DNA from 4 places in the Viridibacillus sp. KH_047 genome. Region 4 is predicted to be linked to each of the others. Evidence: riboswitches for the same ligand, from Rfam matches in the RefSeq annotation. Region 4 holds a riboswitch; each other region holds the start of a gene.
What was found. Region 4 has a riboswitch for S-adenosylmethionine ahead of AC3IS5_RS03750 (methionine ABC transporter ATP-binding protein). Riboswitches for the same ligand answer to the same signal wherever they lie in the genome.

Region 1 (5,583 bases), 1.5 Mb from region 4:
CCCCTTTTTATACGTGAAATGCTTGAACGTTGATGTTATTTTTCTCCAATGTGTTTCGAATATATTTTGCAAATGCAAGAGCATGTACTCCATCCCCATGGATACAAACAGTGTCTGCTCGCAATAATACTTTCGTTTGTTGTTGAGACTCAATATAACCTTCTTTGACCATTGTTACGACTTGATTTACAGACTGTTCCTCGTCTGTTACTAAAGCATCTGATTGTGTGCGTGAAGTAAGTGAACCATCCGCTTGATATGTACGATCAGAAAATACTTCATGAGCTGTTTGAAGACCAAGTTTTTCTCCTGCCTTCGTTAACTCACTTCCAGCTAATCCGAATAACACAAGCTCAGGTGAGACATCATAGACAGCTTGGGCAATAGCCTCAGATAATGCCTGATCTTTCGCAGCCATATTATATAATGCTCCGTGAGGTTTTACGTGCTGCATTTTCTCTCCACATGTAGATAAAAACCCTTGTAGAGCACCAATTTGATAGACGACCATGTCATAGCCTTCTTGAGGAGTAATTTGCATTGGGCGTCGTCCAAAGCCATTTAAATCAGGCAAACCAGGATGGGCACCAATTTTCACACCTTTAGCAATAGCCATTTTAACTGTTTCCCTCATCACTGTTGGGTCTCCTGCATGGAAACCACATGCTATATTAGCTGAAGTAATATAATTTAAAATTTCTTCTTGTTCCCCTAGTTTGTAATGACCAAAACTTTCTCCTAAATCGCAATTCAAGTCTACATGAAACATTTTCTCAGCCCCTTACTAATTCAAAATTGATTTAATGTTAGTTTTTCTAACAACAAAATTTATATTATCACTAAATCATTATTCTGAAAACATTTATTTTCGAACTTTCTCACAATAGTGAATTTTCAATTGTAAATAACTTACTTGTCATTTACCATTATCTATCTATATGATTATATTGTTTCTAATGCAAAATGAGGGGTTGTACATTATGGGAGAAGAATTTAAACATGTTAAATTTAAACCTTTGGGAGATTCAGCAGTAATGGTTCAGATTGGGAATACAATTGATCCGTCAAACTGTACAATTTTACAAAAGTTAGCATCATTACTTGAAGAACAGCCGTTTGAAGGGTTTATAGAAGCTGTTCCAGCATATACAAATATTACAATCTACTATAATCCTTATACTCTTTTTAAGGTTAATGGAAATGTAACATCATATAGCTTTGTATGTCAGTATGTGCAACAACTGATTACTCAAATGACAACAGTTAAACAACACACCCAAAGAGTAGTTGAAATACCCGTTGTCTATGGTGGTGAATATGGACCAGACTTAGAATATGTGGCCGAAATTAATGGCTTAACGACTAATGAAGTCATTCAATTACATAGTGCGAATGAGTGTCTTGTTTATATGCTTGGTTTTGCACCTGGTTTTGCTTTTATGGGAGGCATGAATGAAGCTATAGCAACACCTCGAAAAGAAACACCTAGACTTGCCATTCCCGCACTTTCGGTTGGGATTGCAGGCAAACAAACAGGAATATACCCATTTGAAACACCTGGTGGCTGGCAAATCATCGGTCGTACGCCACTCGAATTATTTTTACCAAATGAAACGCCGCCTTCCCTGTTGCAAGCAGGTGATTGTATTCGCTTTAAACCGATATCTGAAAAAGAATACAAACAATTGAAGGAGACGAGTTCATGACAGTTACAGTTGTTAAACCAGGTTTATTAACTACCATTCAAGATCTAGGAAGATTCGGGTCACAAAAATATGGAGTCATCGTTAGTGGTGCTATGGATGCTTATTCATTAAGAATTGCGAATATTCTTGTAGGTAACTTAGAAAGTGAAGCCGTACTTGAGGTTTCATTATTTGGGACTGTATTACAATTTAATGATGACCACCTTATTGCACTTACAGGTGGAGATTTAACAGCAACAATTAATAATGAACCCGTACCACTTTGTCGTCCATTTATTGTGAAAAAAGGAGACGTATTAAAGTTTAAAAGAGCCAACAAAGGTTGTCGTGCTTATGTAAGCTTTGCTGGGGGTATTCAAGTTCCTACTGTAATGAATAGTAAAAGTACATATTTAAAGGCGGGAATGGGCGGATTTGAAGGTAGAGCATTACAAAAGCAGGATGAAGTGATTATCGGACCTTATACTAAAAAAAATAAAGAAATACATCAATATGCAATACAATTAGTAGGTCCTGCTTCGTGGTCTGTAAATTACAACGAATTAATTTCTTTAAATCAACTTCAAACAATACGTGTGATGCCTGGTACAGAGTGGGATTGTTTTACCACTGAAAGTCAGCATTGCTTAACAAACAACCCTTACACGCTTTCTACAGAGGCTGATCGTATGGGGTACCGCTTTGAAGGGCCAGTGTTATCAATGACAGAGAAATTCGAATTATTATCAGAGGCTGTGACGTTTGGAACAGTTCAAATCCCACCAAATGGTAAACCGATCATTTTAATGGCCGATCGCCAAACAACTGGTGGTTATCCGAAAATGGTTCAAGTCATCACAGCTGATCTAGCTAGTCTTGCACAGTTACAAACAGGTGCTAAAATCAGGTTCGAGCTCGTAACATTAGAAGAAGCTCAACAAGCATTAATATCTAAAGAGCAAAAAATAAAAACTATCGCTACTGCTATTCGCTGTTCTGCAAAGCTTACTTAACATGTAAGAAGTATTGTCCAACAAAATACAGCAGTACAAAGAGAAAGAGCATGTTTTGAATGAAGATTATTCAAAACTTGCTCTTATTGTTTTATAAATTTTTGTAAATAAAATAATGATCAATATACTTATAACTCTAATGTCATAAATGCACTATTCGGATCGTCAATGTAATTAGAGAATGGCTTACAATATTGAAAACCATTTTTCAAATACAGCCTCTTAGCGGGTTCAAAAGCCTCCGTTGCACCTGTTTCTAAACTTAATCGATTATAACCACGGTGCCTAGCCACTTCAATAACATGCTCAAGAATACTTCTTGCAACGCCTTTTCTTAAATATAATGATGAAGTACGCATTGATTTTATTTCACCATGGTGTGCATCCAGTTCTTTAAGTGCTCCGCATCCAACTAATGCACCTTCTTCCCATGCACTCCAGAAAGTAATCTCTGGCTTTTTCAATTCCTCTATATTTAACGCATGTATACTTTCAGGTGGAGAATTTAGTGCCATACCTTGAAGATGCTCCTCCAATAATGCCTTAATTTCATATCCTGATAAATCATCAATTCTAATATCCACAGAGTTCACCTCTCAGTTTCTATTATTCATTTGCAATGAGTATTTAAGGTAGAATAGCAAATGAGCGCACAGGGAAACCAGAAGCCTTCTCAGGTTTAGGTACGATGTTAAAGATGACCGCCCCTTTTGCGGGTAGCTGGTCTAAATTAGTTAGCAACTCTACTTGATATGTATCTTGTTCCAATACATATAGTTCACCTAGTAATGCATTGTTTTGACGATATAAAATGCTAGAGTCCGTATCAAATGTTTCATGCCCAACTGCTTTAATATGACGCTCTTCAAACAAGAATTTTAGTGCATCTACCGACCATCCTGGTGCATGTGGATCTCCCTCTTTATCAAAGTTATTAAATGCTTCAACATCAGGCCAGCGTTTGCTCCAATCCGTACGAAGAGCAACAAATGTACCTGCCTCAATTTCACCGTAATCGGCCTCGAATTTCAAAATATCTTCAACTGAAATTGTGAAATCATGATTCTCTGCTGCATCTTTAGAATGATCTATTACAACGAGCGGCAGTGCAAGCTCTTTTAACTCTAATTCTTCTAAATAACGAGCATTACGAACAAAGTGGATAGGTGCATCTAAATGAGTTCCATATTGTCCAGCAAACGAAAAATTCTGAGCAAAAAATCCATCATCATGTGAAAATAGAGTTGTTTTTTCCAACCCTTTAAATGCGTTGAAACGTGGTGTTTCTGCTCCAAAAGTATGTGTTAAATCGATCCATTTCTTTTCTTTTAACGTTTGTAGTGCATTGATTAATTCTGTTGACATATCCATCACCTCATCATTTTTTTAAACAAAAAAACCTCTTCTTGATAAGAAGAGGTTGGCGATACGTCCATGCACTCTTCTTATCTTCAAGCATACGCTTCTGGAATTAGCACGGTACATCGTCCGTTGCTGAGATTTCACAGGGCCAGTCCCTCCACCTCTCTGGATAAGAAAAAAGTTATTTTGTTGATTCTTAATTTACAACTTTAGAAATCTATTGTCAATAAAATTTAGAAAATTCTTTATAATGTATGATTGTAATAATCTATTATGATAGCTTTTCATTCTACAATAACAGCGTAAGATGTGATTGCCAAACGCTATCCACAGGCTTTGTAAGGGTCTCTAGGCCCCTCTCAGTGTATGTTTTGCTGTAACTGGCTTAAATGGTCCTCATAACAATAATCTCGCAATAGGCGGTTAAAATCTTTACAATATTCTTGTTAAGCTTCGTCTACTATTAGTAGCATAAATAAATTATATGAATAAAAATCATATAAAAAAGGTCACCTCAGTGTATATGGCGACCTTTTTGTATAGCTTTCTAAGTATATAAGACACTTCCCTAAATTCTCGATACATACAATTCATGTAATTTTTCGGAAAATTCATCTGTCGGTAATGGCTTACTAAAGTAATATCCTTGTGCAAAGTCACATAGGTTTTCACGGACGATATACAATTCATCTTCCGTCTCTACCCCTTCGGCAACCACCTGCATACTCAATGCATGCGCTAATTTGATAATAGCAGCCACCATTGCGACATTACTAAGCCCTGTTTTTAAACCATGGATGAACGATTGATCGATCTTCAATATATCAATTGGAAACTGATTTAAATAGCTGAGAGAGGAATAACCTGTTCCAAAGTCATCAATCGCGATGATTACACCCAGTGCTTTTATTTGATTAAACGTTTCAATTAATTCCTCTGTTTGATGCATTAAGCTCATTTCAGTAATTTCCAACTCTAAATTTTTAGCTGGTAAACCTGTATCTTGTAATACTGCTCGTAAATTGTGCACAAAATTTCTTTCTTTCAAATGTATAGGCGAAATATTAACTGAAATACGAATATCAAACCCATATTCATCAAGCCACTTCTTCATTTGTTTACAAGCCCTTTTCAATGTCCATTCACCAATAGAACTAATCAATCCGCACTCTTCTGCAAAGGGTATAAACTTATCTGGAGAAATAAAACCGTAATCCTTATCATACCAACGAATTAAAGCTTCCATTCCGATTAATTGATTTGTTTTTAAATCGATTTTCGGTTGATAATAAAGTTGAATTTCATCCTGAATAATAGCATGACGGAGTTTAGTTTCTAGCAGCAGCAATTGATTATGAGTACTATTCATCGTGTTTTTATATTGTATGTAATTGCTAGCTCTATTCTTTTTAGCTTCAATCAAGGCGACATTCGCACATTTTATTAAGTCCTCTGGTGTATTTGCATCTGCTAGACTTGAGCTTATGCCGATACTAATAGAAGAATAGAATTCATATTGTTCA
Region 2 (5,583 bases), 330 kb from region 4:
CTGCTCGTTCAATTTCACCGGCTTCGTACATTTTCTGAATTTCCATACGTTCAGTTTCGATTAGAAGAGCCCGTAATTCTTCTTTTATTTCATCGCGTCGTTCAGAATTTTGAATGACGGATTGTTTCATCCTATCCATGATTTTGCGATACTCGTAAATAATAGAATTTACAAGATCAGGATTTTCTTCAGATTTAGCATATTGTTCTAAAGCATCTATACCTGCACCTATAGCGCGCATACGCAACTCTTTCTTTTGGCGGAAATATTCAATGCGTTTATCTTTATTTAGACTGTATATTTTTCTAGAAGTTCGCCAGTGAAGTAAAATTTTATATAGGAGGGCAATGACTTTAGGACGATTTGGATTACAAATATTTTTTTCGCGTTCTTTAAAAGCAATTTGGCAGGCAGAATATATATCAGGGTCTAAATTTTGTTCCTTTTGAGTCATTTCTATATACTCTTTTTCTGCTTTTAAGCCGAGTAAACGCAGTCTCTTTATTTGTTGCTTACGTTCTTTCGAAACTAACTTTTCTGCATTGAACTCTACATCGATTTGATTAAACATTAATTTATATTCGTCTATTAATTCAAAAGCGACAGTTTGGTTTTCTTCAGTCATCACTGTATTGATTTTACGAATTGAAGCAATCAGCAAGCGTTTCTTTGCTTCATTGAAAGTGAGTTTTCCTTCACGTATTTCTAAAATTTCTTCTTCATCAATTAAAAGAGGTAAGAAAATTGTAGCAATCAGCAATGTAAATAAAATAACACTAGATGCTAAAAATAAAATCAGCGAGCGTTCTGGAAACAAATTTCCGTTATCGACTAGTAAAGGAAGGGATAAGACCCCTGCCATTGTGACAGCACCGCGTACGCCTGTTAAGCTTGTCAGTAAACTCGTTTTCAGACTAGGTTTTTCTATTTCTTGAATTGCGTCTTTTTTATATTCATAGTAAGAAAAAGCGTATGACCAAATGAAACGAATACCTAAAATAACAAAGCCAATGGCAATGGAGTAACCGATGATTTTCCAGTTATTCATAGATGGATTCTCTAGTGTTTCTGTCATAGACAACGGAATATTCAATCCAAGTAACAAGAATACGACCCCGTTTAAGATAAACAGTACGATAGACCAAGTGTTTTCTGTTATTAGTTGTTCTTCTGCAATTAAAGTCTCCGTATGATCTTTTACAAGTGCATGTACAATACCACCTACAACAACTGCAATAACCCCGGATGCATGGAAAACATCTTCAGCAATTAAGTAAATAATAAAAGGTGTTAGTAGCTGTAATAGTGAATGGAAAACGACATCATGGATGCCCTTCTTCCGAAGGGTAAAGCGCACCTGTGTAATTACGACGGCTAAGATTAGACCAAGAATAGCTCCGGCTAAAAATGTATAAGTAAATTCAAAAAGAGCTTCCTTAATTGAAAAATACCCTGTGACAACAGCAGCCACGGCGAATTTGAAAGCAACTAAGCCAGAAGCATCATTAATAAGTGATTCACCATGAACAAGATTTAAAATCTTCTCGGGTATTTGGATACGCTTTGCAATACCGTTTACTGCTACTGGATCTGTTGGCGATAAGATAGCTGCAAGTGCAAATGCGGCAGCAAGTGGTATATCAGGAATTAGCCAATGAATAAAGTAACCACCGCCAAGTGTCGTGAGAAGAACTAATATAATGGCATTCCCAAGAATAGGCGCGCGCATTCTCCATAGTTCTTCTCTAGGGAAATTGCGTCCATCATTATACAAAAGTGGGGCAACAAAAAGTAATAAAAACCATTCGGATTCAAGCTGGAGCGTCATTTCATTAGCGAATATAGCTAGTAGAACGCCAAGTGCTATTTGGATTAGTGCTGTAGGTATAAATGGAATAAAATATCCAATTGCATTTGATAATAACAGGCAATTTAATAGTAAGAGGATTGTAATTAATAAATCCATAAAAAACTCCCTTCAAAAAAGTATCGATAGAAAAGTAAGTAGTTATTCATTACCCTTTGTCAGAAATAAATGTACGGTATAAAGAAGCTTTTAAGACTATATGAAAAGACCACGTTAAATTTGACAAAGTTGTAATCGTTCACAAATATTTACGTGAATATGTGATAGATATCATGACAGTTTCAAAAATGAAAGTTTATACTAGAACTACAAATGAACATTTTATTTAAGATAAAGTCCCTGTGAGGAGTGAATATATTGAAAACAGTTGTTGTAGTTGGTGGCGGTATAACAGGCCTTTCTACTGTGCATTATTTACAAAAGGAAAAAGAGAAAAAAGGATTAGATATAAATTTAGTATTGGTAGAAAAGAATGACTACTTAGGCGGTAAAATGCACTCTGTAGAAAATGACGGCTTTATTTTGGAGACGGGTGCGGATTCGATTGTTGCGCGTCATTCAAGTGTTATGCCTTTAGTAGAAGACTTAGGGTTACAAGATGACCTTGTATATAATGGTACAGGAATTTCGTATATTTACACAAATAATACATTGCACGCGATTCCAGCAGACAGCGTTTTTGGCATTCCTACAAGTATAGAGTCCCTTGAAAGTAGCACATTAGTTTCGGCAGAGGGAAAAAAAGAGGCGTTAAAAGATTTAGAATTGCCTAATGAACATTTTACAAAAGATAGCTCAATCGGTGCTTTCTTAGAGTATTTTTTAGGAAAAGAACTTGTTGGAAAGCAAATAGCGCCAGTATTATCAGGGGTATATTCAGGGAAATTAGATACGCTGACAATGGCTTCAACATTACCGTATTTACTCGATTATAAAGAGCAGTACGGAAGTATTATTAAAGGGTTTGGCGCACATAAAGAAGAATTTCAAAAAGCAGCAAATAAAAAATTCATATCCTTTAAAAATGGATTATCTTCTTTGTTTAATCGTTTTGAGGAGAAGTTAACAGACATTACAATACTAAAAGGCGTTTCAACAAATCATATCGAAAAAAGCGGAGCCAAATATAAACTGACGTTTCATAATCACGAAGCAATTGAAGCTGAGTTCATCGTGTTAACAACACCACATGATGTAACTAAAAAGCTATTAAAAGATCCAAATTTGGATGAGGAATTTAATGAATTTAGCAACGCCTCACTAATTACGATTTATTTAGGCTTTGACATTCCTGACAGTCAATTACCTGCAGACGGTACTGGTTTTATTGTGTCTGAAAACAGTGACGTCAAATGTAATGCTTGTACATGGACAAGCCGTAAGTGGAGCCATACTTCAAAAGATGGCAAATTGCTTGTGCGTTTATTTTATAAAAATTCAAACCCGGATTTTGAGAATATGAAGCATTTAAGTAAAGAAGAATTAACTAAAATTGCATTAGATGATATTGCAAAAAGCTTGAAGATAAAAGCAGAGCCTACTGTTATAGATGTGACAAAATGGAATGATTTAATGCCTGTTTATCATCTTGGTCATGCAAAAACAGTAGAAGCCCTATCAACTAAAATGGCTTCTTCATATGACAATATATTACTAGCAGGTTGTTCTTATTACGGTGTAGGTATTGGACCGTGTATTAAGAACGGGAAAGAAACAGCAGAATCGATTCTAGCAAAATTAACAAGGTAGATAGAAAAGAGCTAAAGAGATACCAATTTCTTTAGCTCTTTTTTTTAGGATAAATTTTAACAGTATGTCAAACTGCTTGAAAATGCTAAATGAATTGTTACTTTAAAATGAATGAGTAAAAAGAAGGGCGAAAAAAGGGAAGTTTGATTTTAGGCATCCTCTTGTTAGTAATTGGTTTAGTATTCATTTTCTATCAACCAATCATGGGGTATTTCATTTCGAATATGTCGAAGGCAACGATTGAGCAACAAGACATAGCATTAACGATTTAAAATATACTTATAATACAGAGTTTTGCTACAATTACAAAAATACTCTTGACGATATTCTTTTATAGGGTTATGATTCTTTTAATTATTCAAACAATTAAATAAATATTTCTTATCAAGAGAAGCTGAGGGACTGGCCCTTTGAAGCTTCAGCAACCAGCCATCTGGTCAGGTGCTAACTCCAGCGGATTTACAGATTGTCCGAAAAGATAAGAAGGAGCGAATAGCGTAATCGTCAAGCCTTCTTATCCATGAGAAGGCTTTTTCATGTAGAAAGGAAGGGATATTAATGGGATTACTTGAAAAATTGCATACACAAGTGTTAACAGCTGACGGTGCGATGGGCACTTTATTATATTCTTACGGAATTGACTATTGTTATGAGGAATTAAACATTACCAAGCCTGAAGTGATTGAAAATATACATCATCAATATATTAAAGCAGGCGCTGACATTATTCAGACTAATACGTATACAGCGAATGCCATTAAATTAGAACGTTATGGTTTAGAAAGCTCAGTAAAGGAGTTTAATGAATCGGCAATCGCCATTGCAAAACGTGCTGCAGCACCAGGCGGCCAATTTGTCTTAGGGACAATTGGTGGTATTCGCGGTATTCGTAAAAGTGAAGCGACACTAGATGAGATTATAGCTGCATTAGATGAGCAGGCGGGGTATCTATTAGCTGGTAATCCTGATGGTTTATTACTAGAGACGTACTATGATTTTGAGGAACTTTCATCTGTAGTGAAACATTTGAGAAAATTAACTGATGTACCAATCATCTCTCAAGTATCGATGCATGAACCAGGTATTTTACAAAATGGCTTATTGTTAAATGATGCACTGCACCAATTAGAAGCTTTGGGTGCAGATATTGTCGGAGTAAACTGTCGTTTAGGCCCCCATCATACAATCCAAGCGTTTGAAGATGTTGAATTACCATCCAAAGCATTCCTATCTGCATATCCAAATGCTAGTTTGCTAGATTTAGAAGATGGCAAAATTGTTTACGAATCAGAGGCTGATTATTTTGGTCGTGCTGGTGTTTTACTACGTGACCAAGGTGTTCGCTTAATTGGTGGATGTTGTGGTACGACACCGAAGCATATAGAAGCTGTGAAAAAACGTATTGCTGACCTACCCCCAATTGAATATAAAGTTGTAAAGAAGAAAAAAGCAATCGAGATTAAAGAAGCGACTCCTGATCATCATGAGCCACTTCACGAAAAGGCGAAAAGAGAACGTACAATAATTGTAGAGCTTGATACACCTCGCCATCTTGATACGACTGCCTTTATAGAAGGTGCACAAATACTCAACGCAACAGGTATTGATGCTGTCACTATGGCTGATAATTCATTGGCATCCCCTCGTATTAGTAACATGGCAATGGGCTCAATTTTGAAAACGCAAAATAGTATTCGTTCCTTGGCTCATATTACTTGTCGTGATCGCAATCTCATCGGCTTGCAATCGCATTTAATGGGTCTAGATGCATTAGGTATTAATGAAATTTTAGCGGTCACTGGAGACCCTACAAAAGTGGGGGATTTCCCAGGTGCAACTAGCGTTTACGATGTCTCAAGTTTAGAATTACTTCAATTAATCAAACAGTTGAATGAAGGAATATCATTCTCAGGTAAACCTTTACGTAAAAAGGCTAATTTCTCTATTGCAGCTGCATTTAATCCTAA
Region 3 (5,583 bases), 1.1 Mb from region 4:
GGTCGCATTCATGCCGTTCACGATGGCGAACAATTTTTAATCAGCAGTGACCAATTTGAGCGTTACCATGAACAACTTGAACGTATCAAAGAAGAAATTGAAATTTGGAAGAACACGCCCATTCCAGAAGATATTGATATTAAAGATGAAGACTAAAAGACAGCCAAGAGCTGTCTTTTTGATTTGGATTATATAGATAGAAAATTAAAACACCAATGGCATTTTACAATAGCCACTGGTGTTTACGATATGTAGAAGCTAGCAACTGATTGCCACTCTAACATTTAATTAGATTGTAACAGGTGCTGTTTGTTTAGCTAGCATATCTGCATAATCTTCAACCATTACACTTGCAGTTGGGAACATTCCTGCTCCAGGTCCTACAAGAGTTAGTGTCCCAATGTAGTTTGTATCAAGAGCAACAGCATTATTAACGCCCTCGATTGAGTAAAGTGGATGTTCTGGACCAACTAGTTCAGGTCCTACTTTAGCAATTAACTCTCCGTCTTCACCTAACTGTACATCTGCTACATGACGGTAACGTAAACCTTTCGCAGAAGCTTCTTCTACTTGCTCAGAAGTGATTTCAGTAATCCCAATTACATCAACATCTTCCCATCTTGGTTGTTTACCAAATGCTAATGCACTAAGAATCATAAGTTTTCGGAATGCATCTTGACCCGAAATATCGTTATACGGATCCGCTTCAGCATAACCAAGGTTTTGTGCATCTTTTAATACATCATCGAATGCTAAACCTTCACTACGCATTTGAGTAAGGATGTAGTTTGATGTACCATTCAAGATTCCTTGAATATGGTGTACATTATTTACACGTAAGATATTTTGCATTGTTTTAATGACAGGAACGCCACCAGCAGTTGTTGCTTCGTATCCCACTTGTACGCCATATTGCTTCGCTTTTTCTTGTAAAACTAAACCATGTTTAGAGAACATTACTTTGTTAGCTGTAATTACGTTACAACCATTTTCGATTGCTCGTGCTGAATATTTAAATGCGGGTTCTTCCCCAACTATTGCTTCAAATACAACTTGTAAATCTGGAATAGCTAAAATTTCTTCAAAGTTATCTGTTATTAACTCTTGAGGTGCATTTGAACGTGGTTTAGTCACATCACGCACTAAAATTTTAGCAATTTCAATATCTACTCCTAATGTTTCCTTAAACTGTTCACGCTTTTCATTAATGATATGATAAATGCCTTGCCCTACAGTACCAAATCCTAGAATTGCTACCTTTACTGCTGCCATATGATCGCCTCCAAAAATAATATTGCAATCTCACACTCAATCTCCAAATTGTTTTCAAACTCTATCTAGCATAGATGACATCAAAGTCAGATTTTAAAACTCATTTTGTAGTTCCGATTCTGTCTATGTTTCAGCACAATACCAAATGATATTGACTTCCACTTAATTCAGAGAAATAGACATATCGCTAATTACTAATTATGTTGCTGTACAACTGTATTGAACCCCTTTACAGCGTATCTCTCCCGTAATCCCCTTACGAATAGTTTTTCAAATAGCGTTTAGCAATTTTATCAATTACTAATATAATGTGCTTCAATTTTTTTACTTATTGATGATTTTAGACTATAAATGAACAGATTACAAGAAAAATCTTTCCGGAGAGGACAATTGTTTTTTCTAGAAGGTCACAAAAACCGATACTAACAATACTTTAACTGTATTTTAAATTTTGCGACATAACGTTTATAGTTTAAAAATAACGATTTAAAAAGAAAAAAGGACGACATAATGTCCCTCGTCATCCCTTGTCTTGATCTTTTCTCAATATATAAATACTTATTTTGCTACGACTGCTTCAGCTACTTTTGCAAAAGCATTATCTAGTGCTTCAATAATATCCTCAATTGCTTCTAAACCAATTGATAAACGTACAAGTTCTTCAGATACACCCGCTTGAACTAATTCTTCTGCACTTAATTGTTGGTGTGTTGTAGATGCAGGATGGATAATTAACGAACGTGCATCACCTACATTTGCTACATGCGAGAATAACTCAATGTTATCAATTAACTGGCGACCAGCTTCACGACCACCTTTAATTCCGAATGTTAAAACTGATCCGAAACCATTTTTTAAATACTTTTTCGCATTTTCGTGAGTTGCACTTTCTTCAAAGCCATTGAAGCTAACCCACTCAACATTTTCATGACTACGTAAGTATTCAGCTACTTTTTGTGCATTCTCATTATGTCGTGGTACACGTAAATGCAATGTTTCGAGACCTTGAATTAATTGAAATGCATTGTCGGGACTTAATGTTGGACCAAAATCACGTAGTAATTGGACACGCAAACGAGTTGCGAATGCAGCACTAGCAGCATCAACACCGTAACGAATACCATGGTAAGAAGCATCTGGTTCTGTATAGTCAGGGAACTTCCCTTGTGTCCAATCAAATTTACCAGCATCGACAGCGACACCACCGATTACTGTACCGTGTCCACCAATCCATTTTGTTGCAGAGTGCACTACAATATCAGCACCGAACTCTATTGGATTTGAACCATATGGTGATGGAAATGTATTATCAACAATTAATGGAATCTCATTTTCATGTGCGATATTTGCCAAAGCTTCAATATCCACTACAGTTAAACTCGGATTACCAATTGTTTCCACATAAATCGCTTTTGTATTTTCTTGAATCGCTGTACGGAAATTTTCTGGATCTCTTTCATCTACAAATGAAGCTGTAATGCCATAGCGTGGTAAAGTATTGGCTAACAAATTATATGTACCGCCATATAAACTACCTGAAGCAACGACATGATCGCCTGCACGCGCAATATTTAAAATTGAAAATGAAATAGCAGCCATTCCTGAAGATAATGCTACCGCCGCTGTTCCACCTTCTAATAGAGCAACTCGTTTTTCGAATACATCGACTGTTGGGTTCATAATGCGAGAATAAATATTACCGGGTTCTTCAAGTGCAAATAGTTTTTGAGCATGCTCCGTACTATTAAAAGCGTAAGCAGTTGTACGATAAATTGGTACAGCACGTGCACCTGTTGTTGGATCTGCCACTTGGCCACCGTGTAATAATAAAGTTTCTGGACGTAAATTTGTCATCATTCATTCCCCCTAAATGTTTTTTGAGATGGCAAATCGGAGGTGTGAGGAGGATTTTATGGAAAAATAAAAACCCCCTTCGCTAAGAAGAGGGTTGCATGAGCAATTTTTCCTCCCCTTATCTGTCAGATCCGATTAAAAATCTGTAGGAATTAGCACCATTGTGAGTTCGTCGCTCACCGGTTGCTGGGCATCGCAGGGCCTATCCCTCCGCCGCTCTTGATAAGAGTATTTGATTCAGTTCCATCTTGTTGACAAGTATAGAAGATATATCGAACTAATGTCAATACTTTTATTTGTTTTTTCTGAACATTAAATTAAATAGATGCACTTTTAAGAACGATGAATTTAATTTAAGTAGACTTTAAAATATGTTAGCCTAAAGATAGAACATAAATATATATTATTTGGCAAAGGGGTTTCGGATAATGGCAAGAGAATTACTACGTAGTCACGCTTCTGTGCGTAAATATACAGGCGAACTTATTACTAAAGAAGTTGTTATTGATTTAATTGAAACAGCACAAATGGCAGCGAGCTCGCATTTCGTACAAGCTTATAGCGTCATTTGGGTTACAGATGAAAATAAGAAGAAAAAACTTGGAGAACTTTCGAATAATGAATTCCAATTCGGAACAGCGGGTGCTTCGTTTTTATTTTGTGTAGATTTTAAACGACTGCAAGTTGCGGGACAGAAGAATGGTGTAGAAATTATTGCTGATTCTGCGGAGAACGTACTTGTGGGTGTAGCAGATGTTGCACTTTTCGCTCAAAACTTCGTTATTGCTGCTGAAGATCAAGGTTACGGTATTTGTTATATTGGTGGAGCACGTAATAATCCAAAAGAAATTAATGAATTATTTGGACTTCCTGAATATGTATTCCCATTGTTTGCTATGACGATTGGTGTACCTACGAAACGTAATGAAACAAAACCTCGTTTACCAGTTCAAGCTGTACTACATGAAAACACTTATGATGTAGAACAATATGACACATTGTTAGATGAGTATGATGCAACAATGGAAGCCTACTATGCAAGCCGTGGGTCGAATCGTAAAATGGCCAACTGGACAAAACAAATGGCGGATTTCTTAATAGAACAACGTCGACCACATATCAAAGAATTTTTGGCTCAAAAAGGCTTCACTTGGAAGTAATAAAGCAAGCTCTGAAATTAGGGATACTTAGTTTTAGAGCTTTTTTCTATGAGTTCAACCTATTATAAGTTGTTTTACTACGCCTCATCTCTTTCACTTCGTTAGATCACTATTCATAACCCCATAAAAAAACCTGCCACTATTTAGTGACAGGCTGGTTTTTTATTCTTTTACTAAACCTTCAATTACTAGCTCTTTTACAGGTAGGAAGACTTCGCCTGAGTTGATATATTTCACTTCGACTGTGTCACCTTCTTGTAGATAAATTGCTAGTGGTACAACTTCTGAGCTGACGCTATAGTTATCTTTGTTATCTAACATAAACGATACCGTTGTAAAATCGCCATTTTGCTCTTTATAAACGCGGACAATTTTCCCTTTAATAGTAGCTTCCTCTTGCTTAGAGCTACCGTTTACTGAACTACCACCACGACTTAGGATAGCTTTATATTGTCTTAATGCCTCATTTGGAGTAGCTCCTGAAACTGAAAGCTCAGGATTAGCAGCTGAGACGATGAAATAATTTTGTAAGAAACCATTTGAATCGAGTACTGGTGTTAACCAGCTTGCTTCACCATAGAAGTTATAGATGATTGGCATTTGACCATGCCATTTTTTCTCGATAAATTTCTTTTCGATTATTTGTAATGCACCTTGAGAATCCATGTACGCTTCCTCTTGGCTTCCAGTGTAATACGTTGCCTTTCCGGTGCGGCCATTTGTTAAGGAATAACCGAGCATTGAGTCGACACCTTCTTTAGGACTTGTAAAATCTGTGAAGTAGTACATCTCACCATTTTCATCAAAGACCGGGCTAACATTGGCTTCCGTTCCTTCATCCGAAGGTAATTTCACATCTTTTTTACCAAATTTACTATTCCAGAAACCGTGAATATAGTTACCAAAATAGCTATTTTGAAGGCTAACTGCTTCCGGTGAAACTGCACCGTCGATAAATGCTGGAACATCTTTTAAAGCAAATGTCTGAGATTTACCTGTTTTTGCATCGACCATGACAATACCTTCTGCATCAAATCCGTTACGCGCTGTGATGAATTTCCCATATGAACGAATGTAATATGGTTTACCATTATCATCTACTTCAAGTTGTGGCTCACCGTAGAAGATTTTTGTCGGATTTTCTAAACGAATATGACGCTCAACATTATTGTTTAAAAAAGAAGAAGTTGTATATTTCATTTCTGATTTGATGAATTTTGGATTATCTGAAGAATCTGTAGCACTCATTTTAAAATAACCTGGTGTTACTTTCCCCTTTGTCCATTTAAAGAAGCCT
Region 4 (5,583 bases):
GCGCAGAGCCTACAACAAGAGCTATTAATGCTAATGCCTGAAGAAATTAGTGATGAGCCATTAGCGCAAGAAAAGTATCTTGTGAAAAATGCGAAAAAAATCGCTCTATTAGCAGCTGGTCTTGCAGCACAAAAATATGGTCCGAAATTAGATGTCGAGCAAGAATTACTAGTGAACATTGCGAATATAGCTAACCAATTATTTGCAATGGAATCTACTGTGTTACGTACAGAAAAAGCTATTGCTCGTGATGGGTTAGATAAAGCAAGCCAAAAATTACTATATACTCAAATCTTCTGCCAAGAAGCATTTGAAGAAATCGAAAAAGAAGCAAAAGAAACAATCATTACAGCAGTTGACGGAGACAATGCTCGTATGATGTTATCTGCACTTCGCAAACTTACTCGTAACAATCCTTACAATGTCATTGCGAAGAAACGTGAAGCATCAGTTAAACTGATTGCTGCAGAAAAATTTGTTGTCTAAAATAAGCTAGTTGAGAATCCGAACACAACTTTTGTGTTCGGATTTCTTGCTTGTAGACTTTACTCCCACTACAATAGAATTAAATAGTTTGGAAAAAGGAGCATGTATATGTCTATTTTATTCATTCAATATCCAAAATGTACAACTTGTCGTAAAGCAAAAGCGTGGTTAGACGAAAATGGGGTAAACTATACAGATAAGCATATCGTTGAAGAAACACCTTCTAAAGAGGAATTAAAACAGTATGTAGATGCTAGTGGTTTGCCATTGAAGAAATTTTTTAATACTTCAGGAATGAAGTATAGAGAGTTGCAATTGAAAGATCGTCTGGCTGATATGTCGGAAGATGAGCAATTAGAATTGCTTGCTTCAGATGGTATGTTAATCAAGCGCCCAATCGTTACAGACGGAAAAAAAGTGACGTTAGGATTTAAAGAATCAGACTTTGAGCAAACATGGAAATAACACAGACATATGCTTGTTTTTACAATAGAAATATGTCAAACTTAAAGTGAAATTAATTACATATTTGGAGGGGTATTCATGAGCACACCAAAAGACTTACGCTATTCTGAAGAACATGAATGGGTAAAAACTGAAGACGGAAAAGTACGTATCGGTATTACACATTTCGCACAATCTGAACTAGGCGATATCGTTTTCGTTGAACTTCCACAAGTTGGCGACGAATTAGTAGCAGACGAGCCATTCGGCAGTGTTGAATCTGTAAAAACTGTATCTGAACTTTACGCACCGATTTCTGGTAAAGTTGTAGAAATTAACGAAGAGCTAGAAGAAAGCCCTGAGTTCGTTAACGAATCACCATACGAAAAAGCATGGATGGTTGTAGTTGAACCAGCAGATAACGCTCAAGTTGATGCATTATTAACTGCAGAACAATACGAAGCAATTATCGAAGAATAAGATCTAAAAACGCCGTGCATTTGCTCGGCGTTTTTTTAAACTGGGTAAACGGCAAAAAGTATTTGTTAGGAGGGTATATATGACTTTTAACAAGCTGATTATTGTGGAAGGGCGCCAAGATAAGTTGCGAATTGCGCCAATATTAGCAGAGAACATTCCGATAATATGTACGAATGGAACAGTTAGTGCAAGCCGATTAGAAGAGATCTTGGCACCATATGATGACTGTGAAATGTATGCATTTTTTGATGCTGACTCATCGGGTGATAAGCTCCGAGCTCTTTTTAAAAGAGAGTTCCCAAATGCTCGTCATCTACACACCTCCGCTACTTATAAACAAGTAGAAGCTACTCCAAGAAGACATTTAGCTAGAATATTATTGGCGGCAAATTTTGTAGTTCATAAAGAATATTTAATAGTATAGGAATGAAGAAGATGGAAGAATGGTCACGTGAACAATGGGAAGAAACGATGAAAACATCCTCGCTTTCGGCTTTTTATTTGTATACACCATTGTGTGGGACGTGTGCAGTTGCGTCGAAAATGATGGAAGTAGTAGAGCATGTCGTTAGCGATATTCCTATTGGTAAAGCGAACTTGAATTATATACAAGATGTAGCGTTTGATTATGAAGTAGAAAGTGTCCCATGTTTGATTATTTCGAAGAATGGGAAAATTCATGATAAAATCTATGCCTTTCAATCAGTACCTTTTTTGTTTGAAAAATTACGTCAAAACGATTGACGTTGAAGCAATAGCGTGATAAAGTAGCAAACATAACTAATTAAATATAGTCGTTACTCTTATTTAGAGAGGTGGAGGGAAGTGCCCAATGAAGCCCGGCAACCGTCATATTTATATGGCACGGTGCCAAATCACACAAAGTATTTACTTTGGAAGATGAGAGAACGGTTTTACGTATATAGCTTTGCGTTGAACCCTTCTGTTAATCTGCAGAAGGGTTTTTTTAGTTTCTAAGAGATGCCAGTAGAAAGTGCATACTTTTTAGTTTTAAAATAAAGGTGGTATGACAGTGATTCAGTTAGAAAATGTAATGAAAAAATATAAAACTGCTAACGGAGAGTTAACCGCTGTCAAAAATGTGAATTTATCTGTTGAAGACGGAGAAATATTCGGCATTATTGGATACAGCGGAGCGGGTAAGAGTACGCTCATTCGTTTATTAAATGGTTTGGAGCAACCGACAACCGGTAAAGTTGTTGTGAATGGTCAGGAAGTATCATCGATTAAAGGAAGTGCGTTACGTAATGCGCGTCAAAAAATCAGTATGATCTTCCAACATTTCAATTTACTTTGGTCACGTACTGTTGAAGAAAATATAGCATTTCCATTAGAAATTGCAGGTTTATCTAAGGCAGAACGTCAGAAAAAGGTATTAGATCTTATTGAATTAGTTGGTTTAAAAGGCAGAGAAAAGGCATATCCTTCTCAATTATCAGGTGGTCAAAAGCAACGTGTAGGTATCGCTAGAGCACTGGCAAATAACCCAGAAGTACTGCTTTGTGATGAAGCTACTTCAGCACTTGATCCTGAAACAACGGATTCAATTTTAGATTTACTAGTCGATATCAATGAAAAATTAGGCTTAACGATTGTACTTATCACACATGAGATGCATGTCATTCGTAAAATTTGTCATCGTGTGGCGGTAATGGAAGCTGGACAAGTTGTTGAAAATGGTGATGTCCTAGAAGTATTCCAATCACCACAAGCAGATGTTACAAAACGATTTGTTTCTCAAATTACAGATACGAATGAACGTAAAGAATCAATTGAACAAATTATTGAAAACTACCCATCAGGAACACTTGTAAAATTAACGTTTGTAGGCTCTTCAACTGGCCAGCCAGTTATTTCACATTTAAGCCGTGAACTTAATTTAGACGTGAATATTGTCCATGGTAATATTTCGCAAACGAAAAGTGGACCATATGGAACGCTCATTATACAGCTAGATGGTAATAATGATAATGTACAAAAAGCAGTCACATATATGAATGAACATGGAGTAAAAACGGAGGTGATCGAAAATGCTTAATGATCTCTTCCCGAATGTACAATGGGACAGAATGTGGGAAGCAACGATAGAAACACTGTATATGACAAGCGTTGCTACAGTTTTCACATTTGTCATTGGTTTAGCTTTAGGTATTTTGTTGTTTTTGACAAGCCCTCAGCAATTATGGGCAAATAAATTAGTAAGTTGGTTAACAGGTTCGATCGTGAATATTTTCCGTTCGATTCCATTCATTATTTTAGTGATTCTATTAATACCATTTACGAAACTATTATTAGGCTCAATTCGAGGTCCCAATGCCGCATTACCAGCATTAATTATTGGAGCAGCACCATTCTATGCGCGTATGGTTTTAATTGCGTTAAAAGAAATTGATAAAGGTGTCATCGAAGCGGCACGTTCAATGGGTGCAAAAACTTCTACGATTATCGGTAAAGTGTTAATTCCAGAATCATTACCCGCATTAGTTTCGGGTATTACTGTAACAGCTATCGCACTTGTTGGTTACACAGCAATGGCAGGTGTTATTGGGGCAGGCGGACTAGGGACATTAGCGTTTTTAGACGGTTTCCAAAGAAGTCAAAGTGATGTAACTTTTGTTGCAACAATCCTTATTTTAGTAGTGGTATTTGTTATTCAATTCGTCGGTGACCTTATTACAGCGAAGATTGATAAAAGATAATTTGGGCTTATACGGTATAACCGATCACATAAAACTAAACAGTATAAAAGGAGCGTTAAGAACATGAAGAAATTTGTAGCAGGAATCCTTACAGGAGTATTAGCCTTAAGCTTAGCAGCTTGTGGGAAATCAGAAGAGAAATTAGTAATTGGTGCAGCTAATACTCCGCATGCTGAAATTTTAGAAAAGGCAGAGTCCTTACTTGAAAAAGAAGGTATCAAGCTGAAAATCGAAAGATATCAAGATTATGTTTTACCGAACAAAGATCTTGAAAATGGCGATTTAGATGCAAACTACTTCCAACATATTCCTTACTTAGAACTTCAAAAAAAGCAAAATGGATATGATTTTGTTAATGTTGGTGGAGTACACGTCGAGCCGATCGGTATCTATTCTAAAAAATATAAAAAACTCGAAGATCTTCCAGAAGGCGCAACAATTCTTCTAAGTAACTCAGTTTCAGACCATGGACGTATGTTATCCCTACTTGAAGCAAAAGGGCTTATCACGCTAAAAGAGGGCGTAGATAAAACTGCAGCTGAAATTAAGGATATCACTAAGAACCCAAAAAACTTAAAATTTGATGCAAACACTGCACCTGAAATGCTTGTACAAATGTATAAAAACGACGAAGGTGACGCAGTATTAATCAACTCTAACTTCGCGATTGATGCAGGTATAAGCCCAGGAAAAGACGCAATTGCATTAGAAGATAAAGAATCAGAATACATTAATGTGATTGCTGTTCGTAAAGAAGATGAGAATAACGAAAAGATTAAAAAATTAGTTAAAGTGCTTCATTCAAAAGAAATGCAAGACTATATATTAAAAGAGTGGAACGGGGATATTGTTCCTGTATCTGAATAAGAAATAGTTAAAACACCCAAGCTTAATTAGCTTGGGTGTTTTAATATATTTATAAGATAAATTAAATAACAATATTTAGGTGGTTGTGCTATGTGAATATTGTAAGCCTTACAATTACTAGATTAACACAATCCAATAAAAATAATCTGAAAATACTTAATATTCCGGATTATTAATATACTATTCACTTTAATAAGTGGGTGTGATAGAGTGTGCATATACTTTTAGAAAAGACATATGTATTTATCAGGAGGACATTTTATGAAAATAAAGTTTGGTTTACTCCCACGAATTATTGTCGCGATTATATTGGCGGCTTTACTAGGGACTGTCATGCCGAAAGATGGCGTTCGTATATTCGCAACCTTCAATGGTATATTCGGGAATTTCTTAAATTTCGTCGTACCGTTATTAATCGTCGCATTTATTGCGCCGGGAATTGCACAATTAGGTAAAGGGTCGGGAAAACTGTTAGGATTAGCAACTTTCTTTGCTTACTTCTCTACATTAATCGCTGGATTCTTTGCATTCTTCACAGCTTCAAATGTTCTACCTAAGTTAATTTCAAAATCGGGTAGTGAACAAT

Region 1: another riboswitch for S-adenosylmethionine. It lies ahead of AC3IS5_RS11090 (cyclase family protein); the one in region 4 lies ahead of AC3IS5_RS03750 (methionine ABC transporter ATP-binding protein).
Region 2: another riboswitch for S-adenosylmethionine. It lies ahead of AC3IS5_RS02165 (bifunctional homocysteine S-methyltransferase/methylenetetrahydrofolate reductase); the one in region 4 lies ahead of AC3IS5_RS03750 (methionine ABC transporter ATP-binding protein).
Region 3: another riboswitch for S-adenosylmethionine. It lies ahead of AC3IS5_RS18935 (O-acetylhomoserine aminocarboxypropyltransferase/cysteine synthase family protein); the one in region 4 lies ahead of AC3IS5_RS03750 (methionine ABC transporter ATP-binding protein).

The regions. Positions count from the first base shown of each region.
Region 1 covers NZ_CM174479.1:2,214,772-2,220,354, forward strand. The annotation lists gene AC3IS5_RS11070 (LamB/YcsF family protein) at 8-769, opposite strand; gene pxpB (5-oxoprolinase subunit PxpB) at 981-1,706, shown strand; gene AC3IS5_RS11080 (5-oxoprolinase subunit C family protein) at 1,703-2,698, shown strand; gene AC3IS5_RS11085 (GNAT family N-acetyltransferase) at 2,827-3,282, opposite strand; gene AC3IS5_RS11090 (cyclase family protein) at 3,326-4,063, opposite strand; SAM riboswitch class I at 4,141-4,236, opposite strand; gene AC3IS5_RS11095 (putative bifunctional diguanylate cyclase/phosphodiesterase) at 4,629-5,583, opposite strand, start outside.
Region 2 covers NZ_CM174479.1:409,400-414,982, forward strand. The annotation lists gene AC3IS5_RS02150 (Na+/H+ antiporter) at 1-1,966, opposite strand, end outside; gene AC3IS5_RS02155 (protoporphyrinogen oxidase) at 2,225-3,616, shown strand; gene AC3IS5_RS02160 (hypothetical protein) at 3,760-3,888, shown strand; SAM riboswitch class I at 3,995-4,101, shown strand; gene AC3IS5_RS02165 (bifunctional homocysteine S-methyltransferase/methylenetetrahydrofolate reductase) at 4,175-5,583, shown strand, end outside.
Region 3 covers NZ_CM174479.1:3,872,101-3,877,683, forward strand. The annotation lists gene AC3IS5_RS18925 (hypothetical protein) at 1-156, shown strand, start outside; gene AC3IS5_RS18930 (homoserine dehydrogenase) at 289-1,272, opposite strand; gene AC3IS5_RS18935 (O-acetylhomoserine aminocarboxypropyltransferase/cysteine synthase family protein) at 1,831-3,126, opposite strand; SAM riboswitch class I at 3,242-3,355, opposite strand; gene AC3IS5_RS18940 (NADPH-dependent oxidoreductase) at 3,555-4,286, shown strand; gene AC3IS5_RS18945 (hypothetical protein) at 4,449-5,583, opposite strand, start outside.
Region 4 covers NZ_CM174479.1:743,639-749,221, forward strand. The annotation lists gene AC3IS5_RS03725 (acyl-CoA dehydrogenase FadE) at 1-486, shown strand, start outside; gene AC3IS5_RS03730 (arsenate reductase family protein) at 595-951, shown strand; gene gcvH (glycine cleavage system protein GcvH) at 1,030-1,410, shown strand; gene AC3IS5_RS03740 (toprim domain-containing protein) at 1,490-1,834, shown strand; gene AC3IS5_RS03745 (thioredoxin family protein) at 1,846-2,154, shown strand; SAM riboswitch class I at 2,211-2,317, shown strand; gene AC3IS5_RS03750 (methionine ABC transporter ATP-binding protein) at 2,444-3,469, shown strand; gene AC3IS5_RS03755 (methionine ABC transporter permease) at 3,462-4,130, shown strand; gene AC3IS5_RS03760 (MetQ/NlpA family ABC transporter substrate-binding protein) at 4,194-4,997, shown strand; gene AC3IS5_RS03765 (dicarboxylate/amino acid:cation symporter) at 5,259-5,583, shown strand, end outside.